Regions from separate parts of the Janthinobacterium svalbardense genome, predicted to be linked through region 4. Evidence: predicted binding sites of a transcription regulator. Region 4 holds the regulator's gene; each other region holds the start of a gene.
What was found. Region 4 encodes LexA, which represses DNA repair genes until DNA is damaged. Its sites were predicted from a motif close to ACTGTATNNNNATACAGT; they were not measured.

Region 1: recA (recombinase RecA) is a predicted target of LexA. The motif match lies at 3,473-3,490, and genes of this name have one in related genera.
Region 2: imuA (translesion DNA synthesis-associated protein ImuA) is a predicted target of LexA. The motif match lies at 5,228-5,245, and genes of this name have one in related genera.
Region 3: CNX70_RS25730 (DNA topoisomerase IV subunit B) is a predicted target of LexA. The motif match lies at 3,083-3,100, and genes of this name have one in related genera.

The regions. Positions count from the first base shown of each region.
Region 1 covers NZ_CP023422.1:5,959,995-5,967,522, forward strand. The annotation lists gene CNX70_RS26550 (class I SAM-dependent methyltransferase) at 1-1,503, opposite strand, end outside; gene recX (recombination regulator RecX) at 1,599-2,054, opposite strand; gene recA (recombinase RecA) at 2,282-3,382, opposite strand; gene CNX70_RS26565 (response regulator) at 3,632-4,366, shown strand; gene CNX70_RS26570 (sensor histidine kinase) at 4,363-5,895, shown strand; gene CNX70_RS26575 (DUF4212 domain-containing protein) at 5,888-6,202, shown strand; gene CNX70_RS26580 (sodium:solute symporter family protein) at 6,199-7,528, shown strand, end outside.
Region 2 covers NZ_CP023422.1:5,147,108-5,154,635, reverse strand. The annotation lists gene CNX70_RS22910 (extracellular catalytic domain type 1 short-chain-length polyhydroxyalkanoate depolymerase) at 1-143, shown strand, start outside; gene CNX70_RS22905 (MFS transporter) at 428-1,642, shown strand; gene CNX70_RS22900 (GNAT family N-acetyltransferase) at 1,726-3,759, shown strand; gene CNX70_RS22895 (putative Na+/H+ antiporter) at 3,794-5,059, opposite strand; gene imuA (translesion DNA synthesis-associated protein ImuA) at 5,277-5,987, shown strand; gene CNX70_RS22885 (Y-family DNA polymerase) at 5,917-7,404, shown strand.
Region 3 covers NZ_CP023422.1:5,767,027-5,774,554, reverse strand. The annotation lists gene CNX70_RS25735 (molecular chaperone HscC) at 1-1,006, opposite strand, end outside; gene CNX70_RS25730 (DNA topoisomerase IV subunit B) at 1,006-3,003, opposite strand; gene kdpF (K(+)-transporting ATPase subunit F) at 3,467-3,556, shown strand; gene kdpA (potassium-transporting ATPase subunit KdpA) at 3,556-5,364, shown strand; gene kdpB (potassium-transporting ATPase subunit KdpB) at 5,369-7,447, shown strand; gene kdpC (potassium-transporting ATPase subunit KdpC) at 7,458-7,528, shown strand, end outside.
Region 4 covers NZ_CP023422.1:5,011,848-5,019,375, reverse strand. The annotation lists gene folC (bifunctional tetrahydrofolate synthase/dihydrofolate synthase) at 1-745, shown strand, start outside; gene CNX70_RS22325 (SPOR domain-containing protein) at 770-1,780, shown strand; gene CNX70_RS22320 (CvpA family protein) at 1,801-2,289, shown strand; gene purF (amidophosphoribosyltransferase) at 2,328-3,851, shown strand; gene CNX70_RS22310 (cystathionine gamma-synthase family protein) at 3,961-5,202, shown strand; gene lexA (transcriptional repressor LexA) at 5,269-5,904, opposite strand; gene rpsF (30S ribosomal protein S6) at 6,181-6,570, shown strand; gene priB (primosomal replication protein N) at 6,591-6,890, shown strand; gene rpsR (30S ribosomal protein S18) at 6,916-7,206, shown strand; gene rplI (50S ribosomal protein L9) at 7,234-7,528, shown strand, end outside.

The DNA.
Region 1 (7,528 bases), 950 kb from region 4:
CACGGTGATGCGGAAGCTTTCCGCCTGCACGGCCAGTTCGGCCAGGTTGTCTTCGTCCGTCGTCAGCACCGTGCCATTGCGCACCATGGTTTGCTGCAGTGCGCGGAAAGCCTGCCAGGCAAATGCCGCCCAGGCGTCGGCCTCCTGATACCCTTCCAGCCTGGCCAGCAGGAACAACTGTTGCAGATGCAACACACCCACGCCGCCGCCCGTCACCGGACTGGCCAACGCGGCCAGGTCCGTGCGGCCCAGGGCCTTTCCCAGCAGATGCCGGTTCAGCCTGGCCGTGGCCGGCCCCGCCTGCGCGATCGCGGCGTCATCCTGCACCGGCGATATGCAGGCTTTATGTGCCAGCACCAGCAGCATCTGCAGCAGGCTGCCCAGGTCAGCCAGGTTGGCGGGCAAACGCTGTTGCAGTTCGGCTATGGTATGGGGTTTGCCATCACCGAGCAGTTCCAGCAGGGGGCCATACACGGCGGGGTCCAGGTCGGCCTCGCCCAAGGCGCCCGTCACCTTCATGGAGATCTGCTCGACCGGCGCCACCAGCAGGATGCGTACGGCGCGCAGTGCGGCAGCCTGTTCATGGGCGCTCAGCTTGCGGCTGCCCTTGACCCAGTAATCCTGGCGAAACTGGCGATTGACGAGGAAATCGGCAGTGTTCTCGCGGAAAGTGGCATCCGGAATCTGCGCCAGGAAAGCCATGTGTTCGGGCGAGAAATTGAGAGGGGCAACATGATCGGGGTAGGCGGCCGAACCGGCAAACTCGAGCTTCACCCCGGCCAGCACCGGCTTGATGGCCGAAAACGATACCGGTTGCCAGTAATGATTGAAGTATTCGTGGGACAGATAATTCGGATCCTGTTCACCGAGCTGTTGCAGCCGCAGGGCGATGCTGGGATTGGCCAGCAGGTAGCGCGGCTTGGTCTCCATCATGCGGTTGACAAAGGATAGCGCGCTGCCCACGCGCGTCAGGGAATCCTGCCCCGGCGCGCTCAGCACGCGGCTGTGCTGCTCCATCAGGTCGCGGATCGGCGCCATCGCCGCCCAGCCCGCCTGCGTGTTGTAACTGATGTACAGCACGCCACCCGGCTTGAGCTTGCGCGCCAGGAAGTCGCTGATATGCGCCTGGTTTTCCGGCGAGATCCAGCTCCAGATACCGTGCAGGGCGATGAAATCGAAGTCAGGCAGGTCGCTGCGGGCGCAAAAATCCTGGAACGATTGCTCCGACAGCACGGCGCCATTGCCGGAGACCTCGGCCAGTTCCTGCGCAAAGGCGGTCTGGGCAGGATTGAAATCAGTGCCATACCAGCGTGTGCAGGACGCTGCGGCATGGATATTGACGGTCACGCCCTGGCCAAACCCGAGTTCGCATGCGGTGCTGACCTTCGGCGGCTGTATGCCCCAGCTCAGCAGCAACAACTGTATGCGCAAGGGGTTCAATTCCGTGTAATAGCCGTAGGTGTATGCGGTTTCGGCCGTGTAGCCGGCATGCCAATTGCTCATCAGGTGTCCCGTATATCAAGTAAAAAAGCTGGGACGCAACATGCGCAGCAGCAATTGGGCAGAATAACTGATCCTTGCTGTCAAGTTAACAAATATTACTCGTCGTCGGGCTCCAGGCCTTTCAAGGCCACCTGCACGGCGCGCTGCGAAAAGCCGCGCTGCATCAGGAAGCGCACCTGCTTGTTGCGCTGTTCGGCATCCTGCGCCACTACACCGAATTTGCGGCGCCACACTTCGCAGGCGCGCGCGGTCTCGCCTTCGGCCAGGCCCGCCTTGAGTTCCTGCAGCGCTTCACCGCCTATGCCATGGCTTTGCAATTCCGCCATGATGCGGCTATTGCCAAAGCGCGCCGAGCGGCGGTGGATCAGCGACTCGGAAAAGCGCTCCTGCGACAGCCAGTTGGCCTGCTCCAGGCTGTCGAGCAAGGCTTCCACATCATCGCCTTCCTGCGCATGCCGCTGCAGCTTGCGCCGCAATTCCATGCGGCTATGCTCGCGCATCGACAGAAAGCGGAGCGCCCTGCCCTTCAGGCTTAGTTGTACTGCAGCCATACACCCACCTTGTCTTTCATTCCACGATCACAGCACCCAAACACAATCGCCGCCCGGCGCAACAGCGCGGGACGGCGATCAGGGTCCTACCTTGCGGCAAGCCATGCGTAGGTCGGATCAGGCCCCTTGGGCCGTAATCCGACAACATTGTTGGCATCTGATCCGACAACATGGTTGACGTCTGTGGTGTTGTCGGATTATGCGCGGCTTTGCCGCGCTAATCCGACCTACTCTGCCTTGGCTTCCGCCTTGGCAGCCTTGTCGGCGGCTTTATCCGCTTTTTCCGGCTTTTCAGCAGCCAGTGGCGGCAGTTCACGCACGCCCAGCGAAGCGCGGACCTTGTTTTCGATTTCGCGGGCCAGCGCCGGACGCTCTTGCAGGAAGGCGCGGGCGTTGTCCTTGCCCTGGCCGATGCGTTCGCCGTTGTAGCTGTACCACGAACCGGATTTTTCCACGATTTTGGCATCCGAGCCCAGGTCCAGGATTTCGCCTTCGCGCGAGGTACCGGCGCCGTACAGGATGTCGAAGTGCGCTTCCTTGAACGGTGGCGCAATCTTGTTCTTGACGACCTTGACCTTGGTTTCGTTGCCGATCACTTCATCGCCGGACTTGATCGAGCCGGTGCGGCGGATATCGAGGCGCACGGAGGCGTAGAATTTCAGCGCATTGCCGCCCGTGGTGGTTTCAGGACTGCCGAACATCACGCCGATCTTCATGCGGATCTGGTTGATGAAGATGACCAGGGTATTGGTGCGGTTGATGGAACCGGTCAATTTACGCAGGGCTTGCGACATCAGGCGCGCTTGCAAGCCTGGCAGGGAATCGCCCATGTCGCCTTCGATCTCGGCGCGTGGCGTCAGTGCGGCCACGGAGTCGATGACGACCAGGTCGACGCTGCCCGAGCGCACGAGGGCGTCGCAGATTTCCAGCGCCTGCTCGCCCGTGTCCGGTTGCGAGATCAGCAATTCGTGCAGGTTCACGCCCAGCTTTTGCGCGTAACCGACGTCGAGCGCGTGCTCGGCATCGATAAAGGCGCACGTGCCGCCCAGCTTTTGCATTTCAGCAATGGTTTGCAGGGTCAAGGTGGTTTTACCCGACGATTCAGGACCGTAGATTTCCACCACGCGTCCGCGCGGCAAGCCGCCTACGCCCAGCGCGATATCGAGGCCGAGCGAACCGGTCGACACGACTTGCACTTCTTCGATCACCGCGCTGGCATCCATGCGCATGACCGAACCTTTGCCAAACTGCTTCTCGATCTGCGCCAGTGCGGCGGCGAGCGCCTTGGCTTTTTCCGATGCGGGTACTACAGCTTTTTTATCGTCCATATGTTCTTTCAGCCGTTCTACAGTTGCGGACTCAGTGGAATCCGGCAGCCTGCGATAGCGCCAGTGGGTTAAATTCTTTACACAGACAGTACTGTATAAAAAAACAGTGATCAATGCAAGCGGAACGTGGATTTGTTTTGAAACAGATCAATACAACCCTGGTTTTTCACAAAAACTATCCACCTTGCGGAAAATGAAACACAATACAGACTTCAGATGTCCTGATGTTGCAAGCATAGGAAGTGCACCATGCGTATTTTACTTGCCGAAGATGACAGCGTGCTAGCCGATGGCCTGACCCGCTCGCTGCGCCAGTCCGGTTATGCCATCGACTACGTCAAGACCGGCCAGGAGGCCGATACGGCCCTGTCTACCCAGGAATTCGACCTGCTGATCCTCGACCTGGGTCTGCCGAAGATGTCCGGCCTAGAGGTGCTGCGCCGCCTGCGCGCGCGTGCCTCGCTGCTGCCGGTGCTGATCCTGACGGCCGCCGATTCCATCGAACAACGCGTGAATGGACTCGACCTGGGTGCCGATGATTATATGGCCAAGCCGTTCGCCCTGTCGGAACTGGAGGCAAGAGTGCGCGCCCTGACGCGCCGCGGCGCCGGCGGCGGTGCCACCGTCATCAAGCACGGCCCCCTCAGCTACGACCAGGTGGGGCGCAGCGCCTACATCAACGACCAGATGCTCGACCTGTCGGCGCGCGAACTGGGCTTGCTGGAAATCCTGCTGGGCCGCACCGGCCGCCTCGTCTCGAAAGAGCAGCTGGTCGACCACCTGTGCGAATGGGGCGAAGAAGTGTCGAACAACGCCATCGAGGTGTATGTGCACCGTTTGCGCAAGAAGATCGAGGTGGGCGGCGTGCGCATCGCCACCGTGCGCGGCCTCGGCTATTGCCTGGAAAAATACTCGGAAGCGGCGCGCCTGAACGCCGAAGCGGGCGAGGCGGCAGGCCCGGCCAGCGGACCCGCCAGCAAGTGAAGGCGCGCGAAGCGCCGGCGGACGAGGTGGACGACGACGACTGGTTCGAGCCGCCCACCACGGAGCAGGATGACACCATCGAGCATTCGCTGTTTGGCGAAATCCTCGACTGGATGCTGGCACCCTTGCTGCTGCTGTGGCCGATGAGCATCGCCATCACCTACCTGGTGGCCAAGGGCATCGCCAATCAACCGTTCGACCATGCGCTGGAAGACAGCGTGACGGTGCTGACGCAGCAGGTCAAGCAAGCCGATGGCGCGCTGCTGCGCCGCGTGCCGGACAAGAACCGCAGCGGCCGCGACTTCCTGCGCGGCGACGATGTCGACACCCTGTATTACCTGGTGGTGGGCGGGCGCGGCGAATACCTCGACGGCGACCGCGACTTGCCGCCGCCGCAAGACCCCGACAAATACCGCAGCGGCATGGTGCTGTTTCGCAATGACACCATCCACGGCACGCCCGTGCGCGTGGCGTTTACCTATCTCGACACGCCGTCCGGCAGCGACGACGAACCGCGCCGTACGCTGGTGCAAGTGGCCGAGACGCTGGAAAAACGCGCCCAGTTGGCGAATGAAATCATCAAGGGCGTGATCTTGCCGCAGTTCATCATCCTGCCCGTGATCCTGGCCCTGGTCTGGTTTGCCCTGGCGCGCGGCCTGTCGCCGCTGGCGCAATTGCAGGAGCGCATACGCGCGCGGCCACCCGACGATTTGAGCCCCATCGAATCGGGCCAGGTGCCCGAGGAAATCACGCCACTGGTCGGTTCGCTCAACGAGATGCTGGCGCGGCTGTCGCTGTCGATCGACATGCAGAAACGCTTCATCGCCGATGCCGCGCACCAGATGAAAACGCCGCTGGCCGGCATGCGCATGCAATCCGAGCTGGCCTTGCGCCAGACCGACCACGACGAGATTCACCGCTCGCTGCTGCAGTTGGCGAAAAGTTCGGAAGCGGCCACGCGCCTGGTCAACCAGCTGCTGGCTCTGGCGCGCGCGGAAAACCAGCCGCAGGCGGGCACGGCGTTCGAGCCGATCGAGCTGAGCGAACTGGCGCGCGGCGTGGTGCAAGACTGGGTGCAAGCGTCGTTTGCCCAGCATATCGACCTGGGCTTCGAACAGCCCGCGTATTCGATCATGATTTCCGGCAATCCCATGATGCTGCGTGAACTGCTGAGTAACCTGATCGACAATGCCCTGCGCTACACGCCGGCCGGCGGCAGCGTCACGGTACGCGTGCGCAGCACCCTGGAACTGGCCATCCTGGAAGTGGAAGATACGGGCCCCGGCATACCGCAGGCCGAGCGGGCGCACGTGTTTGAACGCTTTTACCGCATTCTCGGCAGCAATGTCGATGGCAGCGGCCTGGGCCTGGCCATCGTGCGCGAGATCGCCCAGCAGCATGGCGCCGAAGTCGATATTTTTAACAATCCGCGCGCGCACTCGCCGAAGCTGCCGGGCACCCTGCTGCGTCTGAGCATTGCGCTGCTGTTGCCGGACGCGCCAGAAGAGGATGACATCACGTATGGATAAGCCCAGCCTTCCCGCAGCGCCGCTGCGGCCGGCGCGCACGCCCAGCCCCGAGCTGCAGGCGCGCCTCGACGCGCACTGGCACAAGACGCGGCGCCTGACGGCCATCCTGCTGCTGATCTGGCTGCTGACGGGCTTCCTGACCGTGTTTTATGCGCGTGAACTGTTGCACCTGAACCTGTTCGGCTGGCCGCTGCCCTTCTATATGGCGGCCCAGGGCGCCTCGCTGGTGTACCTGGCCATCATCGCCTTGTATGCCTGGCGCATGCGGCGCCTGGACCGGGATTTTCATGCCGCGGAGCAAACATGAGCGGCCAGCGCAGCTTCTTTGCGCGGCTGTGCCGCTACTACCTGCTGTTTACCGCCGGTTTCGCCGCCTTCCTGCTGGCCCTGTCGGTGCTGGAACAGGAAGGCATGCCGCGCGCCTGGATCGGCTACCTGTTCATGCTGGTCACCATCACCCTGTACGCCACCATCGGCGTCATCAGCCGCACCTCGAACGTCACCGAATACTATGTGGCGGGGCGCCGGGTGCCGGCCATGTTCAACGGGATGGCCACGGCCGCCGACTGGATTTCGGCCGCCAGCTTCATCAGCCTGGCCGGCGGCCTGTACCTGAACGGCTTCGACGGACTGGCCTTCATCATGGGCTGGACGGGTGGCTATTGCCTGGTGGCGCTATTGATCGCGCCCTACCTGCGCAAGTTCAGCCAATACACGATTCCCGACTTCCTCGCCGCCCGCTACGGCAGCGGCACCGACAAACGCGGCGCCAGCGTGCGTGTGGTGGCCGTGGCCGCCACCATCATCGTCTCGTTTACGTATGTGGTGGCGCAGATCTACGCCGTCGGCCTGATCGCCTCGCGCTTTACGGGCGTGGATTTTTCCGTCGGTATCTTCCTGGGCCTGGCCAGCATCCTCGTTTGCTCCTTTCTGGGCGGCATGCGCGCCATCACCTGGACGCAGGTAGCGCAGTACATCATCATCCTGGTCGCCTTTCTGATTCCCGCCATGTGGCTGTCGGTCAAGCATGCAGACAATCCCGTGCCGCAGATCGCCTACGGCAAAGTGTTGCCGCAACTGAGCGCGCGCGAACACGTGCTGGAAACGGACCCGAAAGAAAACGAAGTGCGCGCCATCTTCCGCCAGCGCGCGCACAGCTACCAGGAGCGCATCGCCGGCTTGCCCAGTTCCTGGGAGCAAGGCCGGCTGGCGGCCCAGCGCCAACTCGATCATTTGCGCCAGCGCAATACCTCGCTGTTCGATATCCGCAACGCGGAGCGCTACCTGGTCGCCTATCCGAAAAGCCCGGATGAGGCACGCGTGCTGTGGCAGGCGGCGCAGGCGCAGAATCAGAAACGCGCCGAACCCATCATTCCGCACGCGCAGCCGTTTCCCGCCGCCGACCGCGAGCAGTCCGACATCAAGCGCAACAATTTCCTGGCACTCGTGTTTTGCATGATGCTGGGCACGGCCGCCCTGCCGCATATCCTGATGCGATCCTATACCACGCCCTCCGTGCACGAAACGCGTGTGTCCGTCTTCTGGGCCCTGTTTTTCATCTTGTTGATCTATCTCACGATTCCCGCGCTGGCCGTACTGGTCAAGTACGATATTTACTCGGCACTGGTAGGCA
Region 2 (7,528 bases), 140 kb from region 4:
AGGTGCTGCTGCGCGTGGCGCAGGTCGAGCACCTTGAACACGCGTGGAGCGGCGGCGACGCCAGCCTGCCGTTCAACGACAAGGCCAAGCCCGACGCCAGCAAGATGCTGCTCGATTTCTTCGCCAGCCACCGCCGCCGCTAAGCCAGCCTGCCGCGCGCCGCAACGGCGCGGCAGGCACTGGTACGCATCGCTACTCCCTTCCCCTCAGTGCCGGCCGTGCCCTCCTCAGCCCCGGCAGCGCATGCCGTGCTGCCCTCGGTTTTTCAAGTGGTATTGCTGCGGTATTTAAAAATCACAAAAATAAGCGATAAAAACCCTAACTGGTATACAATTGGTACACGTTTTCAGTGTGATCCATGTCCGTCGTCCCATGCCCCGACGACCGGCACGCACTGACGGCAGCCACCCACGTTACGGAATGCACCATGTCCATCCAGTCCAGGCAGTTGCTGTGGTTTTTTGCGTTTTTCCTCGTCTTTGAACTGAATATCTATCTGTCGAACGACATGATCATGCCGGCCATGCTGGGCATCGTCGACGAGTTCCAGGCGGAGGCAAAATTCGTCCCTCTGTCCCTGAGCCTGTATCTGCTGGGCGGCAGTTCGCTGCAGATTGTCCTGGGCCCGCTGGCCGACACGATCGGCAAGCGCAAGCTGGTATTGACCGGCAATACCCTATTCCTGCTGGCCACCTTGGCCGTGCCATTTGCCACTTCCATCGAGCAATTTCTCGCCCTGCGCTTCATCCAGGGCATGGGCTGCTGCTTCATCTTCATCGGCTATGCCATGATCCATGAACTGTTCGACGACATGGCGGCCGTCAAGCTCAGCAGCATTCTGTCGAGCACCACCATCCTCGCGCCCCTGGCCGGTCCCATCCTCGGCAGCGCCATCATCAGCCGGCTGGACTGGCGCTACGTGTTTTTCCTCTCCGGCCTGCTGGCGCTGCTGTCTCTGCTGGGCCTGTTCAAGAGCATGCCGCGCACGGCGGCGACACAGCCGCGCCTGGATGGCCGCGCCATCGTGCGCAGCTATGTCGCCATTTTCAGCAACGGGCGCTTCATGTTCGGCATGTTCACGGCCGGGCTGGCCACCGTGCCCCTGACGGCCTGGATCGGCTTTTCGCCCCTCTTCGTGCTGCAGGAAATGGGCGCGTCCTATGCCACGTATATCGCGCTGCAATGCGTGATTCTGTCCGGCTTTGTCCTCAGCAGCATCGCCATCCAGCGCCTGCGCCAGGATTTCCCCCTCGTCCATCTGCTGCGCCTGGGCGGACTGATCGCGGCCGCCGGCATGCTGGGCGCCGGCGCGGGCCGCCACCACGTGGATGTGTTTGCGGCCTGCATGTTTGTCTATTCCATCGGCTTCGGCCTGTTCAATGGCGCCCTGATCCGCAGCGCAATCACGGCCAGCAAGGAATCGATGACACTGACAACGGCCGCCATGAGCCTGCTGTATTGCATTTATCTGTCCGCCTGGCTGCAGCTGTACAACGTGCTGTGCCAGCGTTTCGGCTATGCGCTGGAAACGTATGCGCTACTGAATATCCCCGTCATCGTGGTCATTGCCGCCTGCCTGCTGCTGTTTACGCGGGGCATGGCGGGGCGCCGGCAAAGCGAGGTGCGGCTGGCCCGGCACTGATGGCGCCACGCTGCGCATGTTCCCGACCTTGTTTTACCTCCTGCGACGTTGATTGACACTCTTCTTTGGAAAATGGTGCTTTCATGAAAATAGATGACCTGGCCTCGAAACACGATCAAGCAAAGATTTTCAGCCTGGAATACGAGTTCCGCATCCACCGGCTGAAACTCGATTACATCACCCTGGCCGATGTCCGGCCGGCCGGCATTGACTTGGTGCAACTGGCCGCAGAGCACCAGGCGGGCGTCGCCGCCCTGCGCAGCTTCGTCGCCGCCAATTTTACATATTTCAATGCGGCAAGCTGTTCCTCGCTCAGCTGCATCCCCACGCGTGCGCTGGGCGACGACGAGCGCTACCTGCACCGCATCTGGATGGGCGGGCCGCTGCCGGCCATCGCCTGTGAAGCGATTGGGCAGTGGGGCGCGGCGCTGGACGAGGTGCGGCACAATGGCGGCGCGCCGTATGTCTCCATCCTGTGGGTGTGGGATGCGCAGCAATTGCGCAATGACGCGCGCTTCAGCCCTACGGGCGGCGCCGGGCGCTACACGATAGGCCGCTACGCCATCGGCGGCACGACCCTGCATATCAACTCGCTGCGCGCGCTGGCGCTGGACTTTGCGCCGGCCCGCTTCGATATCCTCGATACCCTGCATACGCAGCGCTACTTCGCCACCTTGTCCGATTATTTCCGCATCCTCATCATGTGCGAATACGGCGGCATGTATATGGATGTCGATACGATCCCGCATAATCCCGCGACGATTTTCCTGATGAAGCCCGAAGTGCCCGACTACTTCCAGCGCAACGCTGATGACAGCCAAGAGCGCCGGCATGTCAGCTGGATGAATCTGTTTCTCGATGAAACGGGCATGCTGATTGCCAAGAAGAACGACGCCGCGCTGCGTGTGATCCAGCGCAATGTGAACCTCGCTTATGCGCGCATCGATGGGGAAATTCCCCATTCCTGCCCGCAATTCGAAGCGCAGCTGTTCGGCCAGTTCTATGCCGAATGGAAGAAAAACCTGGGCGTGACCCTGCTCAGCCATGCCGAGTTCTACCAGCGCTATTGCGTGCTGTATGACGGCGCGCGCGAAGCGGTGGCGGGCGGCATCCGTGGCATGCGCTTGCTGATTGACATCATTACCGAGATGCACATCCCCTTGAGCGACGAGGAGCGGCGCGCGTATGCGCGCTGCGTGGCGCGGCTCGATGAACTCGACTGGCAACTCGACGATCCTTTGCGCCTGCCCGACATCGTCGACGTGTTCGACATCGAGGAAGTGCCGCGCATGGCGTATGCGGCCCAGCTGCGGGCCGACATCGATCACTTCCACTATTATTCGGTGCTATCGGACGACCCGCTGCTCGACCGGGTGAATAGCGTCTTTTGCCGCTACCTGCTGGCCCAGCGCTCACAGCATATTGCCGCTGGCACTTTCTGGCGCCCCACCGTGGGCCGCCACGGCAGCCGCATGCCGGCCATCGGCGATGCAGTCCCGTCCGGCGATGAGGCGCAGGCGGGCTTGCTGTCGCATGCGCCGCTCAGGCTGGTGGCGGGCGAACTGCTGGGTGACGAGGCGAAGAACCGCATGGCCAAATTGCTGTTTGCCACCAGCTACCTTGAATACTGTTCTTTTGGAAATAAACTCAATCTGCAGTTCGTCGAACTGCAGCGGCGGCAAAACATCGACCCGTATCTGGCGCACATCCACGGCTTGCATGACGAGGATGGGCACTTCATCGGCTTTTTCACGGCCGCGACGATGGACGAGTTCCAGGCTTGCGGCGCCGTTTCATATTACCGCGACGACATGATGGCGCTCGACGATGCGTACGACGCCTTCGTGCTCGCGCATGCTCGCGCCGACGACTGTTTCGTCAGCAGCCTGGCCATCGACGAGAAATACCGGGGCCAGGGCTTATTCAGGCAAATGTTTCATGAAATCCGCGACCTGGCCAGCCGCAAGGGCTGTGCGCGCATTACCTTGACGGTGTGGGAAAAGAGCGAAGCGCTGCAGGTGTATCTGCACAAGGGGTTTCGCAGCGTGGGCACGTTCGACTATGCCTACAGCCTGTTTTATGACCGGCTGCACTTCCTCGTGTATGAAGGCGATTAAAGCGGCGGCCGGGGTGGCCGCCGCACTGCGGTGACTACAAAGCCAGGAAGGCCAGGGCCGCCACGGCCGTGGGCAGCAGGGCGCCGGCCAGCAGGCCGACGGCGCCGATCGATTCATCCTTGAAGCCGCGGCGCAGCAGGGATACGCCGGCCGGGTTCGGTGCATTGGCGATGACGGTCAGGCCGCCACCGGCCACGGCGCCAGCCACCAGCATGTATTTTGCTTCTTCCGTCATGCCGACGATCAGCGAACCGAGGTAAGTCAGGGCCGCATTGTCGGTGATGGCCGTCAAGCCCAGGGCGCCGAAGAACAGGGCCAGCGGTTCCAGGCTGGAGACGATAGGTTGCAGCCACCATTGCTGCATGCCGCCCAGTACCACCAGGCCGCCCAGGAAGAAGCCGACCAGCAAGCCTTCCTTGAGGATCAGCGGGCTTTGATAACGCTCATACGCTTGCACGAAGCCGAGGAAGAACAGGAACAGGCCGAAGAACAGCACGGGATGGTGCGCCAGGGCCACCACGCCGGCCAGCACGATCATGTGCACGAGACTGACGGCCAGCGGCACTTTCGGCGCTTCCACTTCGCCGGCTTTCGGCTTGATATCGGAGGTGTTGCTGTGCAGGTATTTGCGCAGCAATATGCTCACGCCCGTGGCGTTGACCAGCACGGCGATGGCGGCTTTCCAGCCGAAATGGCTGGCCATGTAGGCGCTGTCCCAGTTCCACGTGGTGGCCACCATCAGCACGGGCGGCGCTGCGTACGAAGTCAGGGTGCCGCCGATGGAAACGTTGACGAACAGCACGCCCAGCGCGCCATATTTCAGCCATTCGGGGATGCCCGGACGGAAGATTTGTGGCGCCAGCATCAGCGCGGCCAGGGTCATGGCGGCCGGTTCCGTAATCATCGAGCCCGTCAGGGGCACGAGCGCCAGTCCCAGCCAGACGAGGGCCAGTTCCGTGCGCAGCGGCATGACGCGCGCCACGCCTTTCAACAGGCGCTGCACGGCGTCGAGCACGGGGCGCGAAGCGGCCACCACCATGACGACAAAGACGAACAGCGGTTCCGTGTACTGGCGCGATTCGGCATACTCGATGGCCGCATCGCCGCCCGAGACAAAGGCCATGATGATGATCAAAATGAAAGCCCAGAAGCCGAACACGACTTCCACTTCGCCCAGCAGGTGCAGCAGGCCCCCATGGCGGGGATGGCGCTGTGCCAGGGTTTCAAATGACTTGGCGGCGAAGGTGTGGATGAGCGCAAGGCCGAAGACGATGGCGCTGATGATTTGGATGGTGGTCAAATGCGTTTCCTTATGGACGGAGGGAGCCGACTGGTACTTTGCCAGGCGGTAAGGAGAGTGCTTATGGTACAGCAATCGATGCCGGAAACGGGGTTTTTCGGACATGGCGGAGCGGTCCCGGGCATGCTATCTGGCAGATAAGCCTTGCCAAAAGCGGGGCTGGATAGTACTGTATATGCATACAGTATTCATCTTGATTTCAGTTAGACAACAACTTATGCAACATTCCGAATTGATGGCCTCGCCGGAAGCCTTGCACCCGTCTTTATGGCGCGCATCGCAGCTGGGGCAGGGCGCCACGCGCTGTCTGGACACGGGCTTTGCCGCCCTGTCCGCGCAACTGCCCGGCGGCGGCTGGCCCAGCGGCAGCCTCATCGATCTGCTGGTGCAGCAGGCGGGCAGTGGCGAATTGCGGCTGCTGGCGCCTGCGCTGGCGCAACTGCCGGGCTTGCCCATCGTGCTGCTGCAGCCGCCCCATCCGCCGCAGGCGCTGGCCCTGGCCGCGCAGGGTCTGACGCCGTCGCAACTGCTGTGGCTCAAAAGCGCCGGCAGCAAGGATGCCTTGTGGGCAGCTGAAAACATCTTGCGCAGCGGCAGTTGCGGCGCCTTGCTGTTCTGGCAGTCACACGTGCGCGCCGACAGCCTGCGCCGGCTGCACCTGGCCGCGCAAGGCGGTAACACCCTGTTCTGCATGCTGCGCCCCTTGCACGGCGCGCAGGATGCGTCGCCCGCGCCGCTGCGCCTGTCCGTGCGCCCGGCCGCTGGCGGCATCGAGATCGGCTTCATCAAGCGCCGGGGACCGCAGCGCGACGCGCCCCTGTTCCTGCCCCTGCAACCTCCTTCATTATTGCGACGCCATGCGACTCTGGATCGGCCTGTGCCTGCCCCGGCTTCCGCTCGAAGTGTTTTGCCCGCGCTGGTCGGCTGACCAGCTGGGCGTGGTGCTGGAGCAGGAGCAAGTGATGGCCCTGTCGCCGCTGGCGCGGGCGGCCGGCATCCGGCCGGGCATGCGCCGCGCAGGCGCGCTGATGCTGGCGCCGCAGGCGCGCCTGCACGAGCGCTCTCCTGAACTGGAAGCGCAGGCCTTGCAAGCGGTGGCGCTGGCGCTGCTGCAATATTCGCCTCTGGTGGCGCAGGGCGAGGAGGCGACCCTGCTGGTCGATGCGGGCGCCAGCCTGCGCCTGTTCGGCGGCGTGCGCGCCCTGTGCCGGCACATCGCGGCCAGCTTGCGCGCGCTGGGCTACACGGCCCAGCTGTCGTGCGCCCCCACGGCGCGCGGCGCCTGGCTGCTGGCGCGTGCCGGTACGCGCCAGGGCCGCGTGCTGGGCATGGCCAGTCTGGTGCGCCGCCTCGACCGCCTGCCGTGCGCCTTGCTGCCGCCCGCGCGCCCCTGGCTCGAATGGTTCGAGGGCATCGGCTGCCGCACCCTGGGGCAGCTGCGCCAGTTGCCCCGGCCCGGCTTGCAGCGCCGCTGCGGCGCCGCCGTGCTGGCCATGCTCGACGACGCGCATGGCCACAGCACGGAACTGTTCGTCTGGATGGAAGCGCCGCCCACGTTCCGCGCCAGCCTGGAATTGTTCGACCGCGTGGAGCACGCGGACGCGCTGCTGTTCGGCGCGCGCCGCCTGCTGCAGCAAATGACGGGCTGGCTGTGCGCGCGGCAATTCGCCGTCGAGCGCATACAGCTGCTGCTGGCGCACGAGCGGGGCAGGGTGGCGCGCCCGCCCACCGTCATCGACCTGGCGCTGGGCGAGGCCGTCTGGCGCGACGAGCACCTGGTGCGTTTGCTCAAGGAGCGCCTGGCGCAGCTGGTGCTGGACGCACCCGTGATCGGCCTGACCCTGGAAGCGCTGCAGGTGCAGCCGATGGCCCCGCCCAGCGAGAGCCTGTTTCCCGAGCCGGGCGGCACGCCGCAGGAGCGCCAGCGCCTGATGGAGTTGCTGGTGGCGCGCCTGGGCGCCGAGAATGTCTTGCAGGCATCCCCGCGCGCCGATTACCGTCCCGAAGCGGCCAACCAGTGGCTGCCGCTGCCGGCCAAGCCCGTTTCAAGAAGCGCGCTACCCGACTTGCCGCCCGGTTTGCCCGGTATGCCCCGTCCCGGCTGGCTGCTGGCCCAGCCCATCGCCCTGTTGATGCGCGAACACCGGCCCTTCTATGGCTCGCCCCTGAAGATGGTGTCTGTCGCCGAGCGCATCGAGGCGGGCTGGTGGGGGCAGTCGCAGGCGCGCGATTATTTTATTGCCGAAGGACGCGACCACGCCCATTACTGGGTTTACCGCGAACGCATCGCCGGCAGCGCAGAAGACGCCGCGCCGCGCTGGTTTTTGCATGGCTTGTTTGGCTAAGAGCCTATCCCAGTAGATGAATACATCCCCTGCTGGCGCCCCTCAGAAGCGGGGACTGCGTTGATCGTCGTTGCGTGGCTCGCCACGCGTCCTCCTCACGCCTTGTCCGCGCTCCTGATGAACT
Region 3 (7,528 bases), 760 kb from region 4:
CGGCTTCGTCCGGGTCCAGGTGGATGGCGGGGAAGCGGCCGAACATGCGCGAGACGAGTTTGCGCACCAGCGGCATGCGCGTGGCGCCGCCGGCCAGCACCACTTCATTCAATTCCGCGGCGCGGATGGTGGCGTCGCGCAGCGCCCGTTCCACGGGCAGGCGCAGGCGGGCCAGCAGCGGTTCGCACAGCTGCGCCAGTTTGTCTTCGCTGATCTCCCAGCTGTATTCCTTGTCCTGGTAGCGCGTGGCCATGCGCACGGATGGCTGCTCCGACAGCAGGCGCTTGACGCGTTCGGCTTCATCGCGCAGCAGCTGCTGCTGGCGCGGGTCGAACAAACGGCTGCCGGCCGCGTCGCGCAAGCCGCTGCCGTCCAAAAAGGCGTCGACCAGCACCGTGACGAAGTCTTCGCCGCCCAAAAAATTGTCGCCGGCCGAGGCGCGCACTTCCATCACGCCTTCGAACAGTTCCAGGATCGACACGTCAAACGTGCCGCCGCCCAGGTCGAAGACGAGGAATTTGCTTTCCTGTTCCTTGTCGCGGATGCCGTAGGCCAGCGCGGCGGCCGTTGGCTCGTTCAGCAGGCGCTCCACGCGCAGGCCGGCCAGCTGGCCGGCGATGCGCGTGGCCTTGCGCTGCGCATCGCTGAAATACGCGGGCACGGTGATGATGGCTTCTTCGACCTTGTGGCCCAAAAAGGCTTCGGCATCTTCTTTCAGCGCGCGCAGCACCATCGACGATAATTCTTCCGGGCGGAATTGCTGCGTGCCGAGGGTGATCTTCTTTTCGCTGCCCATGTAGCGCTTGAAGACGGCGGCCGTCAGCTGCGGGTGCGTCTGCAGGCGTTCGCGCGCGGCGCGGCCCACCAGCACGCTGCCGTCGTCGTCGATGCTGACGCACGACGGCGTCAGGTGTTCACCCAGTGCATTCGGAATGATGGCAGCCTTGCCGTCGCGCCAGATGGCGACCAGGCTGTTGGTGGTGCCCAGGTCGATACCGATGATCATCAGATGTCCGCCTCCGCCTCATTGCCGTGTTCCTCGATCCAGGCGCGGCGTCCTGCCGCTTCGCCTTTGCCCATCAACATGTTGAAGCGCGCGGCGCATGTCATGTGGTCGATTTCACCCAGGGTCACGGGCAGCAAACGGCGCGTGTCCGGGTTCATCGTTGTTTCCCACAGCTGTTCGGCGTTCATCTCGCCCAGACCCTTGAAGCGCGAGATCGACCAGGCGCCCTGTTTCACGCCTTCCTTGCGCAGCTTGTCCTCGATGGCGACCAGTTCGCCGTCGTCGAGCGCATAGATCTTTTGCATCGGCTTCTTGCCGCGCGCCGGCGCATCGACCCGGTACAGGGGCGGTCGGGCGATGCAGATGTGGCCCTTGTTGATCAGGGCCGGGAAGTGCTTGAAGAACAAGGTCAGCAGCAGTACCTGGATGTGCGAGCCGTCCACGTCCGCATCCGAGAGGATGCAGATCTTGCCGTAGCGCAGGCCGGACAGGTCGGGCGAGTCGCCCACGCCGTGCGGATCGACGCCGATGGCCACCGCGATGTCGTGGATCTCGTTATTCGCAAACAGGCGATCGCGGTCCGTCTCCCACGAGTTCAGGACCTTGCCGCGCAGGGGCAAAATCGCCTGGAATTCCTTGTCGCGGCCCATCTTGGCCGAACCGCCCGCCGAGTCGCCCTCGACGAGGAACAGTTCATTGCGCGTGATGTCCGACGATTCGCAGTCGGTCAGCTTGCCCGGCAGGACAGCGACGCCCGAGGATTTTTTCTTTTCCACTTTTTGCAGCGAGCGCTGGCGCGACTGCGCCTGCTTGATCACCAGGTCGGCCAGCTTCTTGCCGTAGTCGACGTGCTGGTTCAGCCACAGTTCCAGCGGCGGCTTGGTGAAGGTCGAGACCAGTCGCACGGCGTCGCGCGAGTTCAGGCGTTCCTTGATCTGGCCCTGGAATTGCGGGTCCAGCACCTTCGCCGACAACACGAACGAGGCGCGCGCAAACACGTCTTCCGGCAGCAATTTGACGCCTTTCGGCAGCAGCGAGTGCATTTCGACGAAGTTTTTCACGGCGCCAAACAGGCCGTCGCGCAAGCCCGATTCGTGCGTGCCGCCATTCGAGGTGGGAATCAGGTTGACATACGATTCGCGCACGATGGCGCCTTCTTCCGTCCACGCCACCACCCAGGCCGCGCCTTCGCCTTCGGCAAAACCTTCCGAATCCGGGCCCGCGTACTGCGCGCCTTCGAACAGGGGAATCAGGGTTTCGCCATTCGATACCTGCGCCAGCGATTCGGTCAGGTAGCCGCGCAAGCCTTCCGCGTACTGCCAGGTTTGCGTGTCGCCCGTCTTGGCGTTGGTCAAGGTGACGGTGACGCCGGGCAGCAGCACGGCTTTCGAGCGCAGCAGGCGCTGCAGCTCCGTTTGCGAGATATTCGGCGAATCAAAATATTTCGCGTCAGGCCAGGCGGTGACGCGCGTGCCCGACTTCTTGCCGTCGCGCGGGGCGGGGCGGGAACTCAGGGGTTCGATCACGTCGCCATTCGCAAACACCATGTGATGCAGGCCGTTGCCGTCGCTTTCCTTGCGCCAGACGGTGATTTCCAGGCGCGTCGACAGCGCATTGGTGACGGACACGCCGACGCCGTGCAAGCCGCCCGAGAACGCGTAGGCGCCGCCCGAACCCTTGTCGAACTTGCCGCCCGCGTGCAGCCGTGTGAACACGATTTCCACCGTCGGCACGCCTTCTTCAGGGTGGATGCCGACGGGAATGCCGCGGCCATTGTCTTCGACGGTGATGCTGCCATCCGTATTTTGCGTGACGGCGATATGCGTGCAATGACCGCCCAGCGCCTCGTCGGAGGCATTGTCGATCACTTCCTGAATGATGTGCAGCGGATTTTCAGTGCGGGTGTACATCCCCGGGCGCTGCTTGACGGGTTCCAGTCCTTTCAGGACACGGATGGATGATTCGCTGTAGTCGGATGCTGGTTTTTTAGTGGCCATACGTGTTCAAGCTAAGTAAAGACAGTGGTTGGAACGCCAGGCCGGGACGCTGCAGGACGCAGTGACAACGGCGGCGATAACTGTATGAATATACAGTATATTCCGTCCAGCGTCACTGGCAGAGGGCAGTGCGGCAGGCTTGGCGTCCTTGTGCGGACGCTCGCGCATTCTATCTTGTCCAGCGAGCAATAGCGCTACTCCAGGGCAACAACAGTGCACCGTGCGCGTGGTTTGGCGCCCATTGTGGACGATTTTATGCGGCAAAGCCGCCGTTTTTACATCTTGTTTACAAGCACCTCTCCAGTCTTTACAAATTTTTTAGACCCTTTTGGCTAATCTGCTCACTATCAAAACAAACCTGAATGAGGGTGGGAATGGATATCGTGTATCTCGGCTTGATTGCCGTTTTTTTCGTCGTGGCGGCCGGCTTTGCCGTCGCCTGCGACAAATTAGGGAGCGTCAAATGAACGCGTTTTATGTGCTGGGCGCCGTGGTCTCGGCTGGCCTGCTCGTGTACTTGCTGGTGGCGCTGCTGAAAGCGGAGGAACTGTGATGACGACGCAATCGATATTGCTGCTGGTGGCCTTCCTGGCCGTACTGCTGGCCGCCGGCTATCCGCTGGGCCTGTACATGGCCAAGGTGGCCGGCGACGGCCCCGTGCGCGGCCTGGGCTGGCTGCAAAAATTTGAAAACCTGCTGTACCGCTGCTCCGGTCTGCCTGCCGACAAGGCCATGGGCTGGAAAAGCTACGCCATCGCCCTGATCGTGTTCAACGCGCTGGGCGCCGTCTTTGTGTATGGCCTGCAGCGCCTGCAGGGCTTCTTGCCTTTGAATCCCCAGGGCCTGGGCGCCGTCAGCCCCGATTCTTCGTTCAATACCACCGTCAGCTTCGTCACCAATACCAACTGGCAAGGCTACGGCGGCGAACAGACCATGAGCTACCTGACCCAGATGCTGGGCATGACGTGCCAGAACTTCTTTTCGGCGGCCACCGGCATTACCGTGATCTTCGCGCTGGTGCGCGGTTTCGCCTCGCGTTCGGGCAAGTCGATCGGCAATTTCTGGGTCGACCTGGTGCGCGCCACGCTGTACATCCTGTTGCCGCTGTCGCTGGCCCTGTCCGTCGCTTTCATGGGCGAAGGCATGATCCAGAATTTTTCCGCCTACAAGGAAGTGACCCTGCTCGACCACGTGGCGTATGAAACGCCGAAAATGACGGCCGACGGCCAGCCCGTGCTCGATACGGCCGGCAAGCCCGTGATGGAAGCGCAAGTGGCAACCACGCAGACGATCGCCATGGGTCCCGTCGCTTCGCAGGAATCGATCAAGCTGTTGGGCACGAATGGCGGCGGCTTCTTCAATGCCAATTCCTCACACCCATATGAAAATCCCACGGTGCTGTCGAACTTCCTGCAGATGCTGGCGATTTTCATCATTCCTGCCGGCCTGTGCTTCACCTTTGGCCGCATGGTGGGTGACCTGCGCCAGGGCTGGGCAGTGCTAGCCGCGATGAGCCTGATCTTTGTCGTCATGACGACTGGCGTGATGAGCGCCGAGCAGCAAGCCAATCCCGCCTTGCAGGCGCTGGGCGTGGATCAGCAAGCCAGCAGCCTGCAATCGGGTGGCAATATGGAAGGCAAGGAAACGCGCTTCGGCATCAGCTCCTCGACCCTGTTCGCGGCGGTGACGACGGCGGCATCCTGCGGCGCCGTCAATTCCATGCACGACTCCTACATGCCTCTGGGCGGCATGGTGCCGCTGGTGCTGATGCAATTCGGCGAAGTGGTGTTCGGCGGCGTGGGCACGGGCCTGTACGGCATGCTGATGTTTGCCATCCTGGCTGTCTTCATCGCTGGCCTGATGATAGGCCGCACGCCTGAATACCTGGGCAAGAAAATCCAGGCCTATGAAATGAAGATGGTATCGCTGGCCATCCTGGTCACGCCAGCCCTGGTATTGACGGGTACGGCGATCGCCGTGATGGTCGAGCCGGGCAAGATCGGCGTCGCCAATCCGGGCGCGCACGGCTTCTCGGAGATCCTGTATGCCTTCACGTCGGCGGCCAACAACAACGGCAGCGCGTTTGCCGGCCTGTCCGCCAACACGCCGTTCTACAACGTGATGCTGGCGATCGCCATGTGGTTCGGCCGCTTCGGCGTGATCGTGCCCGTGCTGGCAGTGGCCGGTTCACTGGCGGCCAAGCAGCGCCTGTCGGCCAACGCCGGCACCATGCCCACGCACGGCCCCATGTTCATCGGCTTGCTGATCGGCGTCGTCGTGCTCGTCGGCGTGCTCAATTACGTTCCCGCGCTGGCCCTGGGCCCGATCGTCGAACACCTGCAACTTTTCACCAGAGGCTAATAAAATGTCACGCACAAGCCTGACCTTGTTCGATTCCGCACTGATTGGCCCTGCCATCGTCGATGCGTTCAAAAAACTTGACCCCCGCACGCAGTGGCGCAGCCCCGTGATGTTCGTCGTCTACGTGGGCAGCATCATCACGACCCTGCTGGCCATCCAGGCCCTGAATGGCCAGGGCGAGGCGCCGTTCGGCTTCATCATCGCCGTCGCCGTGTGGCTGTGGTTTACCGTGCTGTTTGCGAACTTCGCCGAAGCGCTGGCCGAAGGCCGCAGCAAGGCCCAGGCGGCTTCGCTGCGCGCTCTGAAGCAGACGGTGATGGCAAAGAAAATGCAAACGCCGAAGTACGGCACCTCCTGGCTGCCTACGCCAGCGACCGATCTGCGCAAGGGCATGACGGTGCTGGTCGAGGCGGGTGACGTGATTCCCGCCGACGGCGAAGTGACGGCCGGCGTGGCCTCCGTCGACGAAAGCGCCATCACGGGCGAATCGGCACCCGTCATCCGCGAATCGGGCGGCGACTTTTCCGCCGTGACGGGCGGCACCCGCGTGCTGTCGGACTGGCTGCTGGTGCGCGTTTCCGTCAACCCGGGCGAAGCCTTCATCGACCGCATGATCGCCATGGTCGAAGGCGCCAAGCGCCAGAAGACGCCGAACGAGATCGCCCTGACGATTTTGCTCGTCGCCCTGTCGATCGTGTTCCTGATCGTCACCGTGACCTTGCTGCCGTATTCGCTGTTTTCCGTGGCGGCGGCCGGCAGTGGCACGCCCGTCACCATCACTGTGCTGATCGCACTGCTGGTGTGTTTGATTCCGACCACCATCGGCGGTTTGCTGTCCGCCATCGGCGTGGCCGGCATGAGCCGCATGATGCAGGCCAATGTGATCGCCACTTCGGGCCGCGCCGTGGAAGCGGCGGGCGACGTGGACGTGCTGCTGCTCGACAAAACGGGCACCATCACCCTGGGCAACCGCCAGGCGTCAAACTTTGTACCTGCGCCCGGCGTGACGGAGCAGCAGCTGGCCGACGCGGCGCAACTGGCCTCGCTGGCCGATGAAACGCCGGAAGGTCGCAGCATCGTCGTGCTGGCCAAGCAGAAGTTCAACATCCGCGAACGCGAGATGGCCAGCCTGCACGCCACCTTCGTGCCCTTCACGGCGCAAACGCGCATGAGCGGCGTGGATATCCCGGGCGAGCAGCAAGTGCGCCAGTTGCGCAAGGGCGCGGCCGATTCCATGAAAAAATATGTGGAAGCGCTGGGCCAGCCGTATCCGACCGAGGTGGCGCGCGCCGTCGACGATATCGCGCGCCGCGGCAGCACGCCGCTGGTGGTGGTCGACGACGGCCGCGTCATGGGTGTCGTGGAACTGAAGGATATCGTCAAGGGCGGCATCAAGGAGCGTTTTGCGGAACTGCGCCGCATGGGCATCAAGACCGTGATGATCACGGGCGACAACAAGCTGACGGCTGCGGCGATTGCCGCCGAGGCGGGCGTGGACGATTTTCTTGCCGAAGCGACGCCAGAAGACAAGCTCAAGCTGATTCGCAGCTACCAGTCCGAAGGCCGTCTGGTGGCGATGACGGGCGACGGCACCAATGATGCCCCGGCGCTGGCGCAGGCCGATGTGGCCGTGGCCATGAACTCGGGCACGCAGGCGGCGAAAGAGGCGGGCAATATGGTCGACCTCGATTCGAATCCGACCAAGCTGCTGGAAATCGTTGAAATCGGCAAGCAGATGCTGATGACGCGCGGTTCGCTGACGACGTTCTCGATTTCGAACGACATCGCCAAGTACTTCGCCATCATCCCGGCGGCGTTCGTGGGCACCTATCCGCAGTTGAAGGCGCTCGACATCATGCACTTGTCCAGCCCTGCGTCGGCCATCATGTCGGCCGTGATCTTCAATGCCTTGATCATCGTCGTGCTGATTCCCCTGGCGCTGAAAGGCGTGCAATACCGGGCCATCGGCGCGGCCAGCCTGTTGCGCCGCAATCTGCTGATCTACGGCCTGGGCGGCATCATTTTGCCCTTCATCGGGATCAAGCTGATCGACATGCTGCTGTCCGCACTCAATTTAGTCTAAAGGAACCATCATGAGCACTATCGTACGTCCCGCCCTGGTCCTGTTTGCCGCGCTGACCGTGATCTGCGGCGTGGTCTATCC
Region 4 (7,528 bases):
CATCTTCCGTGCAGGCAAGGCGGCCATCTGCAGCGACCCCGTGCCGCCGCAGTCGCTGATCGACCATGCGACCGCCATCGGCGCCGACCTGTGGCTGATGGGCCGTGATTTCAATTATTCGGGCGACAAGCAGCAGTGGAACTATGGCGGGCGCGAGCAGCGCCGCAATTCGCTCGCGTATCCAAGCTTGCGCGGCGCCAACCAGATCCTGAATGCTACGGCCGTGCTGGCCGCGCTGGAAGTGCTGAGGCTGAAACTGCCCGTGGGCGCGCAGGAAGTGCGCACGGGTCTGGTGACGGTGGAATTGCCGGGCCGCTTCCAGGTCTTGCCTGGCCGCCCCAGCGTGATCCTCGACGTGGCGCACAACCCGCATGCGGCTGCGGCGCTGAACCAGAACCTGGGCAACATGGGGTTTCACCCATACACCTATGCCGTGTTCGGTTCCATGCACGACAAGGATATCGATGGCGTGCTGGCCGCGATGAGCGAACATGTCGACCACTGGTGCCTGGCGGGCTTGCCGTCGCCGCGCGCCGCCACGGCTTCCGAACTGGCGGCCAAGGTGCAGATCATGCTCGAAGATAAGCCCGACAGCAGTGAGCATACTGTGTCTATTTTCGATGATCCGGCACAAGCTTTTGCAAATGCAATGAGCCGGGCCGGTGAGAATGATAGAATTGTGGTCTTTGGTTCTTTCCTCACCGTCGCCGGCGTGATGAAGGCCCGAAAATCCTCACTTCACTGAAACGCACTCGACTGAAAATCACGCATGGGCTTGTTCTCGAAACTGTTTAAAAACAAGCAAGAATCCTCTGGCGAAGACAGCGGCTTTTATGTCCCTGGCGAAGCACAGTCGCCGACCCGCAAACGCGCCGCCAACACCTCCGGTGGCGGCGGTTCGCGCCGTGGCGGCAAGGAAGCGCCGGACCCGGTCTTGCCTGAGAAAAAGCGCGCCCGCCGCCGCCTGGTCGGGGCCATCGCCCTGGCCCTGGGTGTGGCTGTCGGCTTGCCGATGCTGCTCGATTCCGAGCCGAAAGCGCCATTCAACGATATCGCCATCGACATTCCCTCGAAAGAAAAGGCTGCAGTGCCTGCGCCGGCACCCGTGCCGGCCGCGCCCGCGCAGGCGGCTGCGCAGAATGGCCTGGACCAGTCCGAGGAAATTATCGACGCGCCCCTGCCGCCTGCGGCCAGGCCCACGCCGGCACCAGCAGCGGTACCGGCGCCCGTGCTGGCCGCCGTCCAGCCGGCGCCTGCCAAGCCGGCCTATGTGGAACCGAAACCCGAGCCCAAGCCTGAGCCCAAGCCGGTCAAGGTCGAGCCGAAGCCTGAGCCGAAACATGAAGCCAAGCCGGAACCGAAGCACGAGGTCAAGGTGGAATCGAAGCCGGAACCCAAGCATGAGGTAAAACCGGAAGCCAAGCCTGAACCGAAGCCTGCCAAGCCGGCGCAATCGGCCGACGATGCCGCGCGCGCCATGGCGATTCTGGAAGGCAAGGCGCTGGACAGGCCGCAAGAGAAAGCACAAGACAAGGCACACGACGCCGGTAGCGGCAAGTTCGTGGTGCAGGTGGCGGCCCTGGCGACGCAGGACAAGGTCGATGAATTGCAGGACAAGCTGCGCGAAGCGGGCATCAAGTCCTATACGCAGAAAGTCTCCAGCCCGGCGGGCGAGCGCATCCGCGTGCGCGTGGGCCCGTTCGGCAGCCGTGAAGACGCCGAAAAGACCCGCGCCAAGCTGCAGAAGCTGGGCCTGGGCGGCAGCCTGGTGCCGGCGTGATGTTGCAAGGCTGAACGGTCGTGACGATCTTCGATTACCTGGTGCTGTTCGTGCTGGTGACGTCCGTGCTGATCAGCATGATGCGCGGCCTGGTCAAGGAAATACTGTCATTGGTCAGCTGGATCGTGGCTTTCGTCATCGCCAACGCGTATGGCGCCACCCTGGCGAAATTCCTGCCGGAAGCCGTGCCGGGCGAAGCTGTCCGCCTGTTGCTGGCCTTCGTGGTGCTGTTCATCGGCGTGCGCATTTTGATGGGATTGCTGTCCATGACGGTCGACGCACTGGTCAAGGTGACGGGCCTGAGCCTGGCCGACCGCACCCTGGGCAGCCTGTTCGGCGTGGCGCGCGGCCTGGTGATTGTGCTGACCACCGTCATCTTGTGCGGCATGACTTCCATACCGCAGCAGTCATTCTGGAAAAATGCGCTGCTCAGCCCGTTCGCGGAGCAGGGCGCGCGTGCCATCAAGCCTTATCTGCCTGCCGCTTACGCGCAGCATGTGAAATTTTGAATTTTTTTAAAATCAGTAGCACAGTTTAGGAGCACACCATGTGTGGCATCGTCGGCGTCGTTTCCCATCAACCTGTCAATCAATTGCTCTATGATGCATTGTTGCTCTTGCAACATCGCGGTCAGGACGCGGCAGGGATTGCGACCAATCACAGCAGTATGTTTTCCATGCACAAAGCCAATGGCCTCGTGCGTGACGTCTTCCGTACGCGCAACATGCGTTCGCTGCAAGGCACGACGGGCATCGGCCATTGCCGCTACCCGACGGCCGGTTCGTCGAGCGAAGAGGAAGCACAACCGTTTTATGTGAATGCGCCGTTCGGCATCACCCTGGCGCACAATGGCAACCTGACCAACTGGGAACAGTTGAAACAGGAAATGTTCAAAAATGACCGCCGCCACATCAATACCGATTCCGATTCGGAAGTGTTGCTCAACGTGCTCGCGCATGAAATCCAGGAAGCGACGACGGGCCTGAACCTGGACCCGGAAGCCATCTTCAAGGCCATCACCGTGCTGAACCGCCGCGTCAAGGGCGGCTACGCTGCCGTGGCGCAAATCGCCGGCGTGGGCTTGCTGGCCTTCCGCGACCCGCACGGCATCCGTCCGCTGTGCCTGGGCATCAATGAAACGGAGCAAGGCCCCGAATACCTGATCGCCTCCGAATCCGTGGCCCTGGAAGGCATGGGCTTCCGCTTCGTGCGCGACATCGGTCCCGGCGAAGCCGTCTTCATCGATGCCGACAAGAAATTGCACAGCGCCCAGTGCGCCGACAATGCCAGCCTGAATCCGTGCGTGTTCGAATTCGTCTACCTGGCCCGTCCCGACTCCGTCATCGACGGCGCCTCGGTGTACGCCACGCGCCTGAAAATGGGCGAATACCTGGCTGAAAAGATCCGTGCCGAATTGCCGGACGTGCATATCGACGTGGTCATGCCGATTCCCGATTCCTCGCGTCCTGCCGCCATCCAGCTGGCACTGGCGCTGAACCTGGAATACCGCGAAGGCTTCATCAAGAACCGCTACATCGGCCGTACTTTCATCATGCCGGGCCAGGCGGCGCGCAAGAAATCCGTGCGCCAGAAGCTTAACGCGATCCCGTCCGAATTCAAGGATAAAGTCGTGTTGCTGGTCGACGATTCCATCGTGCGCGGCACCACCAGCCGTGAAATCGTGCAGATGGCACGCGAAGCGGGCGCGACGAAAGTCATCTTCGCCTCGGCTGCGCCACCGGTGATCTACCCGAACGTGTACGGCATCGACATGCCGACGCGCGACGAGCTGATCGCCTATGGCCGCACGACGGAAGAAGTGTGCCGCGAAATCACGGCCGACTATCTGGTGTACCAGGATATCGGCGCGCTGAAGCAGGCGATTGCCGACGTCAACCCGGCACTGACGAACTTCGAGGCCTCGTGCTTCGATGGCGTGTACGTGACGGGCGACGTGTCGCAGGAGTATCTGGACCGCCTGGAATATGCGCGCCACCATCCGAAGGCGGCAGCGCCGGAAGATACGCCACGTTCCCAGCTGAACCTGAACCTGGCGACGACAGAAGCATAAGTAACCTGCCCGGCCGATGCCGGGCTTTTTTTCGGGGTCAGACCTTCAGGTCTGACCCCGGCATTTGCCTTGGGGTTAAGCGGCAAATTGAATATCCGGAACTTCCACCATGACCACCAAAAAAAACTACGGCTTTACCACCACCATCCTGCATAACGACCGCCGCAAGGGTATCGAGCACGGCTCGCTGCACAAACCCGTGCACACCTCCGTCGCCTTCGGCTACAGCGACGCACGCCAGCTCGCTTCCGTGTTCCAGGGCAAGGAGCCCGGTTTTCGCTACGGCCGCCAGGGCAATCCGACGGTGTCCGCGCTGGAAGACAAGGTCAACAAGATGGAAGATGGTGTGGCCACCTTGTGTTTCGCGACCGGCATGGGCGCCATCGGCGCCGTGGTGCAGTCGCTGCTGCGCGCGGGCGACCATGTGGTGTCGTCGGCCTTTTTGTTTGGCAACACCAACAGCCTGTGGCAGACGGTGACGGGGCAGGGCATCGCCGTCTCCTTCGTCGACGCCACCGAGGTGGCCAATGTGGCGGCCGCCATCACGCCGGCCACGCGCATCGTGTTCGTGGAAACCATCGCCAATCCACGCACGCAGATCGCCGATCTGGCAAAGATTGGCGCCTTGTGCAAGGAACGCGGCATTTTGTACATCGTCGACAACACCATGACGACGCCTTACCTGTTCCGCCCGAAAGCGGTGGGCGCGGGCCTGGTGGTCAATGCGCTGACGAAATCCATCGGCGGCCACGGCAATGCGCTGGGCGGCAGCTTGACGGACACAGGCGTGTTCGACTGGACGCAGTACCCGAACATTTTCGACAATTATAAAAAGGCGGCGCCAGCGCAGTGGGGCATCGCGCAAATCCGCGCCAAGGCCTTGCGCGATTTCGGCGCATCGCTGGGCCCGGAAGCGGCGCACCATATCGCCGTCGGCGCGGAAACCATGGCCTTGCGCATGGACCGCACCTGCTCCAACGCCCTGGCGCTGGCCACCATGCTTGCCGCCGACCTGCGCGTGGCGGCAGTGCATTACCCGGGCTTGGCGTCGCACCCGCAGCACGCGCTGGCGACGGACTTGTTCCGCAGCTATGGCTCGCTGTTCAGCTTTGAATTAAAAGAGGGCATCGATTGCTTCGATTTCCTGAATCGCCTGAATCTGGCTATTCCGGCAAGCAATCTCGGCGACACGCGCACCCTGGTCATTCCCGTCGCCCACACGATCTTTTACGAGATGGGGGCCGAACGCCGCGCCAGCATGGGCATTGCCGAGTCCTTGATCCGCGTGTCGGTGGGTATTGAGGATGAAGCCGATTTGCTCGAGGATTTCCGTAGTGCCCTGGATGCATAAAACGCCTGGACAATAAAAAAGGGCCGCAACAGTCATGCTGTTGCGGCCCTTCTTACATGCGGTGGTTTAATGCCAGCTGCGCATCAAGCCTACCGCTAAACCTTCCAATGCAAACTCATCTTCCGGCGACACGGTAATGACCTTGAAGTCGGGGTTTTCCGGCAGCAGTTCGATGACGGAACCCGTTTTCTTGTAGCGTTTGACGGTGACTTCGTCGCCGATGCGGGCCACGACGATCTGGCCGTTCTTGGCGCTGTCGACCTTCTTGACGGCCAATAAGTCGCCATCCATGATGCCGGCGTCGCGCATGGACCAGCCGCGCACCTTCAGCAGGAAGTCGGGCTTGGCCGAGAACAGGGCCGGGTCCACGTTGTAGCTCGCTTCCAGGTTTTCCTGTGCCAGGATGGGCGAGCCTGCCGCCACCCGGCCGATCAGGGGCAGCGACATCAGCAGTGCTGCCGGCACTTTCGATGCCGGCGCTTCGGCCGCCGCACCGATCAGGCGGATGCCACGCGAGGTGCCGGGCGAAATCTCGATCGCGCCCTTGCGGGCCAGGGCTTGCAAATGTTCTTCGGCCGCATTGGCCGATTTGAAACCCAGTTCATTGGCGATTTCGGCACGGGTGGGAGGAAAACCCGTGTTTTCAATCGCGTCCTTGATCAGGTTCAGGATTTGTTCTTGTCGTGCTGTCAGCTTGATCATGAGCGGTGGGTGCATACTAAAATGCTGTCTATATGAACAGTCTGTATTTTTGTACAGTATCGCCCACTATGCAAGGGGATTTCGGTTATTTGCGCGAATTTCGTGCGAAATACTGGAATGGGCAGGAAAAAACGCCTGGCCTGCCCCGTGCGCGGGCCGCTTGTTGAAGGAATGATTGAAACGTTTGCAAAAGGCGGTTATAATCTTCGGCTGACCTTCCCACACCCGTCTTGACGCCGGGGTGGGCGATTATCAATCCGACCTGAAGGAGTTTGCATGCGTCATTATGAAATAGTATTTATCGTCCATCCGGACCAAAGCGAGCAAGTGCCCGCGATGATCGAACGCTACAAAGCCAGCGTAACCACCCGCGGCGGTTCGGTTCACCGCGTGGAAGATTGGGGCCGCCGTCAAATGGCTTACTCGATCCAAAAGCTGCCTAAAGCACACTACATCTGCCTGAACATCGAATGCGACAACGAGACCCTGGTCGAGTTGGAAACAGCATTCAAATTCAATGATGCCGTGTTGCGTCACCTGACCGTTAAAATGAAGAAAGCTGAAACAGCTCCTTCGCCGATGATGAAATCGGTACAACGCGAAGACGCGGCCAAAAGCCACCGCACCGAAGCACCAGCAGCCGCTCCTGCCGCAGCAGCAGCTTAATTCTTGACCAGGATCGTGCGCTGAACCAGCTACAAGTAACCGCCATCATTGCCGAGCGCGAAATATTGCGCTATACCCCGGCAGGGCTGCCGATTGTGAATGCAGTATTGCAACACAGTTCGCAGCAGATGGAAGCAGGGATTGCCCGTTTGACCGAGTTTGATGTTGCCGCGCTAGCCGCTGGCGAAATTTCAGGCCGGTTCAGCCAGGCAAGCTTGGGTGGGGTGTATCAGTTCACGGGTTTCCTGGCCAGGAAGAGCCGCAACAGCAAGAGTTTGGTGTTTCACATCATTGATTTTAGTGCAGTCAATTCTGACTAGCGCATTTTAGATACAGGAGCCTGACATGGCATTCGGTAAAAAGTTCGACAAAAATAAGCTCAAGCTTAAAGAAAAACGCAAACAGCAAAATCCGTTGTTCAAACGCAAGAAGTTCTGCCGCTTCACCGCAGCTCACGTTGAGCAAGTCGACTACAAAGACGTCGACACGCTGAAAGACTTCGTCCAAGAAAACGGCAAGATCATGCCAGCACGCCTGACCGGTACCAAAGCGCACTACCAGCGCCAAGTCGACACCGCAATCAAGCGCGCTCGCTTCCTCGCGCTGCTGCCATACACCGATCTGCACCACGCTTAATCGGTCAGATATTCCTGGAGAAGAACTATGCAAATCATTCTGTTAGAAAAAGTTGTTAACGTCGGTAACCTCGGCGAAGTCGTCAAAGTCAAAGACGGTTACGCACGTAACTTCCTGATCCCGCAACGCCTGGCACGTCGTGCCACGGCAACCGCTGTGGCTGAATTCGAAGTCAAGCGCGCCGAACTGGAAAAAGCTGCTGCCGCCAAACTGGCCGCATCGCAAGCCCAGGGCGAAAAACTGAGCGGCTTGACCGTTCAAGTTGCTCAAAAAGCTGGTGTTGATGGCCGTCTGTTCGGTTCCGTCACCAACTTCGACATCG